DNA from 2 places in the Aquibaculum sediminis genome. Region 2 is predicted to be linked to the other one. Evidence: predicted binding sites of a transcription regulator. Region 2 holds the regulator's gene; the other holds the start of a gene.
The links. The regulator HrcA, encoded in region 2, represses chaperone genes, less so after heat shock. The targets are predictions, from matches to a motif close to GTTAGCACTCNCCNNNGGNGAGTGCTAAC.
Positions count from the first base shown of each region.

Region 1: the regulator HrcA is predicted to act here: its motif matches at 1,623-1,651, upstream of groES (co-chaperone GroES).

Region 1 is NZ_JBFCVK010000006.1:319,273-322,654, forward strand. Features, by position in the region: gene ABZ720_RS12055 (zinc-dependent alcohol dehydrogenase family protein) at 1-532, opposite strand, end outside; gene ABZ720_RS12060 (DMT family transporter) at 643-1,545, shown strand; gene groES (co-chaperone GroES) at 1,704-2,018, shown strand; gene groL (chaperonin GroEL) at 2,039-3,382, shown strand, end outside.
Region 2 is NZ_JBFCVK010000001.1:279,446-282,827, forward strand. Features, by position in the region: gene ABZ720_RS01305 (elongation factor G) at 1-1,158, shown strand, start outside; gene ABZ720_RS01310 (nucleotide exchange factor GrpE) at 1,249-1,956, opposite strand; gene hrcA (heat-inducible transcriptional repressor HrcA) at 1,994-3,052, opposite strand; gene rph (ribonuclease PH) at 3,228-3,382, shown strand, end outside.

The DNA of each region.
Region 1 (3,382 bases), on a different contig from region 2:
CCGCGCAGCCGAACAGCGCGGCCTGCTCCAGGGGAAGGCTCGGGTCGACCTTCACCAGCGAGCGGCGCGAGACCACCGCCGCCTCGGCAAAGGCGGAAACGCCCAGATGGTGATGCACCGGTGCGCCGTTCAGCGACAGGCGGCGCGCACCGCTCAGCAGGTGGCCCGCGTTGTTGGCCTTGGCCGCCGGCTCACAGAGCGCCGGCCGCCCTTCGGAGCAGGGCAGGCAATGGCCGCAGGAGGGCACGAAGACCATGACCACGTGATCGCCGGGCTGCAGATCGTCCACGCCCTCACCGACCTCGGCCACCACGCCGGCTGCCTCGTGGCCCAGGGCCATGGGCACGGGGCGCGGGCGATCGCCGCTGATCACCGAAAGATCGGAGTGGCAAAGGCCGGCCGCCTTGATCTCGACCAGCACCTCGCCAGGGCCGGGCCCTTCCAGGTCGAGCGTCTCCACGGTGAGCGGGCGGGATTCGGCGTAGGGCCCAGCCCGCCCGATCTCGTTCAAAACCGCGGCCTTGATCTTCATGCAGTTCTCCCTTGCGTCCTGCGCGCTCGCTTCGCGCGCTTCCTGACGGTATCCATAGCAAAGGGAGTCTTGCGCCGCGAGGGGCGTACAACAAGCGAGAAGTCGATTGCATGAGTGAAGCCGCCGGCAGCCAATCGGGCCTGGCTCAGATGGCTGCAAATCGCCGCGGCATCCTTTGGATGCTGCTCGCGGTCATGCTCTTCGTGGTACTCGACACCTTCGCCAAGCTACTCAGCGAAACCTATCCGGTCTGGCAGATCGTCTGGGCCCGTTACACCTTTCACCTGGTCCTCATCGCGCTGTTCCTGCGCGGCGCCCTGCCCCGCACCCTGCGCACCCGCCGCCTGCCGCTGCAGCTGCTGCGCTCGCTCCTGCTGGTCATTACCACGGGACTGTTCTTCATGGGCCTGAGCATGCTGCAGTTGGCGGAAGCCGCCGCCGTCATGCTGCTGGGCCCGCTGTTCATCACTGCGCTCTCGGTGCCCTTTCTGGGCGAGAAGGTGGGTATGCGGCGCTGGGCCGGCGTCTTTGCCGGACTGGTGGGCGCGCTCATCGTCATCCGACCGGGCACGGACGTCTTCGTGCTGGCCTCGCTCTTCCCCCTGGCTGCGGCCCTGGTGAACGCCTTCTATCACATCACCACGCGGCTGCTCAGCCACAGCGACTCCTCCATGACCACGCTGACCTACAGCTCCCTGGTGGGCGCGGTGGTGATGACGCTGGGCGTGCCCTTCTTCTGGGTCCAGCCCGACCTGATCGGCTGGATCATGATGGTGGGCGTGGGCCTGATCGGCGGCAGCAGCCATTTCTGCCTGATCAAATCCTACAGCGAGGCTCCCGCCGCGGTGGTCGCCCCCTTCGGATATTCCAACATCGTCTGGGCCGTGCTGTTCGGCTTCGTGGTCTGGGGTGACCTGCCCGATGCCTGGACCCTGCTCGGCGCCGGAATCCTCGTGGTTTCAGGACTTTACGTCTTCCACCGCGAACAGGTCCGCAAGCACCAGAAGCGCTGAAATCCGCCAGCGCATTTTCCGGCATTTCTGCCTCTTGAAAAGCGCCGCGACCCGCCGTAGATAGCGCTTCGGCAGCGCTTGGCACTCGCCAATCGGGAGTGCTAACAGACCTGCCATCATTGGCAATCATCCGTCAGTCTCTATTGGGAGGACGATATATGACCTTCAGGCCGTTGCACGACCGCGTGGTGGTCCGTCGCATCGACGAGGACCAGAAGACCGCGGGCGGCATCATCATTCCGGACACCGCCAAGGAGAAACCCCAGCAGGGCGAAGTCATCGCCGTTGGCCCGGGCGCCCGGAACGAAAAGGGTGACATCGTGGCACTGAACGTTCAGGTCGGTGACCGCGTGATCTTCGGCAAGTGGTCCGGCACCGAGGTGAAGATCGACGGCGAAGAGCTGTTGATCATGAAGGAGTCGGACATCATGGGCGTGCTCGAGGCCGGTGCGGCTTCGGCCAAGGCCGCCTGATTTCGGAGGTTTGAGAAAAGATGGCAGCCAAAGACGTCAAGTTTTCCCAGGATGCCCGCCAGCGCATGCTGCGCGGCGTCGATATCCTGGCCGATGCAGTGAAGGTGACCTTGGGCCCCAAGGGCCGCAACGTGGTGCTCGACAAGTCCTTCGGCGCCCCGCGCATCACCAAGGACGGTGTGACGGTCGCCAAGGAGATCGAACTCACCGACAAGTTCGAAAACATGGGCGCCCAGATGGTGCGCGAGGTTGCGTCCAAGACCAATGATCTGGCCGGCGACGGCACGACGACCGCGACCGTGCTGGCCCAGGCCATCGTGCGCGAAGGCTCCAAGTCGGTGGCCGCGGGCATGAACCCCATGGACCTGAAGCGCGGCATCGACGCCGCCGTGGCCGCCGTGGTCGAGGACCTGCGCAGCCGTTCGCGCAAGATCTCCAACCCGGGGGAAGTCGCCCAGGTCGGCACCATCTCCGCCAACGGTGACCGCACCATCGGCGAAATGATCTCCGAGGCCATGCAGAAGGTCGGCAACGAGGGTGTCATCACCGTCGAGGAGGCCAAGAGCCTTGAGACCGAACTCGAGGTCGTCGAGGGCATGCAGTTCGACCGCGGCTACCTCTCGCCCTACTTCTGCACCGACACCGACAAGATGCGTGTCGAACTGGAAGACCCTTATATCCTGATCCACGAGAAGAAGCTCTCGAACCTCCAGGCGCTGCTGCCCGTGCTCGAGGCGGTGGTTCAGTCCTCGCGCCCGCTGCTGATCATCGCCGAGGACGTCGAGGGCGAGGCCCTGGCCACCCTGGTGGTCAACCGCCTGCGCGGTGGCCTGAAGGTCGCAGCCGTGAAGGCGCCGGGCTTCGGCGATCGCCGCAAGGCCATGCTGCAGGACATCGCCATCCTGACCGGCGGCACCGCGATCAGCGAAGACCTGGGCATCAACCTCGAGAATGTCACCCTCGACATGCTCGGCACCGCCAAGAAGGTCTCGATCACCAAGGAAGACACCACCGTCGTCGATGGCGCTGGTGAGAAGAAGGAAATCGAGGCCCGGGTTGCCCAGATCAAGGCGCAGATCGAGGAGACCACCTCCGACTACGACCGTGAGAAGCTGCAGGAGCGGCTGGCGAAGCTCGCCGGCGGCGTTGCGGTGATCCGCGTCGGCGGCGCCTCCGAGATCGAAGTGAAGGAGAAGAAGGACCGTGTCGACGACGCCCTGCACGCGACCCGTGCGGCGGTCGAGGAAGGCATCGTCCCGGGCGGCGGCACCGCGCTGCTTTACGCGCTGAAGGCACTGGACAAGGTCTCCGTCGCCAACGCCGATCAGAAGGTGGGTGTGGAGATCGTGCGCCGTGCCATCCAG
Region 2 (3,382 bases):
GGTTTCGTGGCCAGCGTTTTCAAGACCTTCCACCTCCCCCATACCGGAAAGGTAAGTGCGGCCCGGCTCTGGCATGGCTCGATCAAGGAGAACGTCAGCATAGGCGGCGAGCGCCTCTCCGGCCTTGTGCGTCTTAAGGGTGGCAGCCAGGAAAAGCTTTCCGAAGCCGCGCCCGGCGACCTGCTGGGTCTGGCGCGCATGGACAAGCTGAGCACCGGCGATCTGGTGACGGAGAAGGGCCTGTTTGCGGCAGAACTGCACTGGCCCGAGCCCCTGACGCCAGTCTACAGCCTCGCACTGCAGCCGGAAAACCGTCAGGACGAAGTCAAACTGACCGCATCGCTCACGCGTCTTTGCGAAGAAGACCCATCACTCAGCTTTCGCCATGACCCGGACACGCACGAACTGCTCCTGTCCGGTCAGGGTGAAATTCACCTGCAAATCGCCGTCGAGCGCCTGCGCAACCGCTTCAATGTCGCGGTCGTAACCCAGCCGCCGACTCCGGCCTACAAGGAGACGATCCGAAAGGGCACCGACCAGCATGCGCGCTTCAAGCGCCAGACCGGTGGTCACGGGCAGTTCGCCGACATCAAAGTGAGGATCGACCCCCTGCCCCGCGGGGAAGGTTTCCGCTTTCATGACAAGGTCGTGGGCGGCGCCGTGCCGCGCAATTACATCCCCGCCGTGGAAGCCGGCATCAAGGAATACCTCAGCCGAGGGCCGCTGGGCTTTCCGGTGGTCGACCTGGAGGTCACATTGCTGGATGGGCAGCACCACGCCGTCGACAGTTCAGACATGGCTTTCAAAACCGCTGGCCGCCAAGCCATGAGCGAAGCATTGCCGGCCTGCGACCCGGTGCTGCTGGAGCCGATCTGCAAGGTCTCGATCTTCGTGCCGCAGGAGCAGACCAATCGCGTCCATGGCCTGATTTCGGGGCGGCGGGGACAGATCCTCGGCTTCGACGCGCGGCCCGGCTGGCAGGGCTGGGACGAGGTGCAAGCCCACATGCCGCAAGCGGAACTGCGCGATCTGATCATCGAACTGCGATCGCTGACCCTCGGCGTCGGCTCATACAGCGCCGAATTCCACCATCTGCAGGAACTGCACGGGCGCGAAGCCGACAAGGTGGTCGAAGCCGGCCGTCAATCGACCGCTTGACGCCAGAGCGCCGATCACCGGCTTGAGCAACGCGTCCTCAGGCGGACAGCCAACAATGGTGGCTGTCCGCCTGGGGTACGCAACGCAATCTCAGGACTGCGGCTCTTCGTCGGCGGACTCGTCTCTAGCGGTCTCGTCGGGGCCTTTGGCAGCACCCGGCGCCGGACCGCCCTTTGCGACGGCGACACGCGCCGGCCGCAGCAGGCGTTCGTGCAGCACGTAGCCGATCTCGAACACCTGGGCGACGGTGCCCGAGGGCTTGCTGGGATCCTGCACCTCCATCATGGCCTCGTGGCGGTGGGGGTCCAGCTTCTCACCCAGAGGATCGACCCGCGCGACGCCATGCTTGGCCAGCGTGTCCAGCAACGCCTTTTCGGTCATCTCCACGCCCACGAGCAGCCCCTTGAGGCGCTCGTCAGACTCGGCGGCCTCTGCCGGCACCGACTCAACGGCGCGATGCAGGTTGTCGGCGACGGGGAGCAGATCCTTGGCCAGGGGGGCCGCCGCATAGCGCAGCGTCTCCTCGCGTTCGCGCTTGGCCCGGTTGCGCACGTTCTCGGTCTCAGCCAGAGCGCGCAGCAACTGGTCCTTCAACTCGGCAACCTCCTGGCGCAGACCATCGGCTTCAGCCTTCAGGACGGTGAACGGATCGTCGCTGTCCAGACCCTCTCCTTCCGAAGGCGCGGCAGCGTCCGATTCAGGAAAATCGAGCACCTCGGCGCTGGCATCCGCGGCCTCGTCCTTCGTGTCGTCTCGCGGGGCATCCTTGCCGCCCGGTGGCGTGCTTTGCGTGACCATGGATCCTTTCCACTACTCTACTGTTGGGAGATGCCGCTCATCCAAGCAGGCGGCCGATCACCTTGGCGGTGTAATCGACCATAGGGATGATGCGGGCATAGTCGATGCGAGTCGGGCCAATGACGCCAATCGCACCGACAATCTGCTGTTGCTGATTGTAGTAGGGCGCAATCACCGTTGAACAACCGGTCAATCCGAAGAGCTCGTTCTCCGTGCCGATGAAGATCTGTACTCCCTCGGCGCGCTCGGTCAGGGAGAGCATGCGCAGCAGGGCTTCCTTCTGCTCCAGCGCCGCAAAGAGATGCCGGATGCGCTCCAGGTCTTCAATGGCCTGCACATCGGACAGCAGCTGAGCCTGCCCCCGCACGATGAGCGCCGCCCCGCGCTCCCCTCCGGCCCAGGTGGCCAGGCCGGCCTGAACCACGCGGCCGGTCAACTCATCGAGCTGGGCGCGATGACTGCGGATCTCATCGGCAATGTCCTTCTGGGTATCGCCTAAAGAACAACCCTTCAGCCTGTGCGACAGGAAATTTCCGGCCTCGACCAGGGACGAGGGCGGCAAACCCATGGGCACATCGACGATGCGGTTTTCGACATTGCCCGATTCCGTGACCAGCACGACAAGCGCCCGACCCGGCCCGAGCGCCACGAACTCGATGTGCTTGAGCGGCTCGTCCTGCTTGGGGGCCATCACCAAGCCGGCGCAACGCGAGAGGTCGGACAGCAGGCGTGTGGCCTCTTCCAGGACCTCCGGCACGGAGCGCCCGAAGGCTGCGCACTGTCCTTCGATCAACTCCTGTTCGTCCCGGCCGAGATTGCCGCGTTCCAGAAGTCCGTCCACGTACAGCCGCAATCCCTGATCGGTCGGCAGACGGCCAGCCGAGGTGTGCGGCGCCATCAGCAGCCCCAGATCCTCCAGGTCGGCCATTACGTTGCGGATGGTGGCCGGCGACAGGTCCAGGCCCATTTTGCGCGCAAGTGTGCGCGAGCCGACCGGCGCGCCGGTTTCCACATAGGCGTCGACGATCGTCCGCAGAATGTCGCGCGAACGTGCGTTGAGCACGCTGCTCAGGGAGGGGTGAAGCGGTTCGCTCATGCGTAGGCCAAGCCGAGTAGGGACCTCATTCAGGAAATTCTAGTACGGAAAGGCATTTAGTCCACAGTGACGGTGCTTTCAACGGGCCGAGCCGAGAAGCCGGCCTTGCCGTGCTGGACGCGACGCCAAGCCCGCATTAGGGTCCGGCCCTCCAAACATGTCCAGGAGTGGTCCCATGCCTGCGAGCGGGCGTCCCAGCGGCCGTGCGGCCGATGCCTTGCGCACCATCGATTTTCAGATCGACGTCAACAAGTATGCCGAGGGCTCCTGCCTCATCTCCTTCGGCGACACCCGCGTGCTTTGCACCGCGAGCATCGAGCAGTCGGTGCC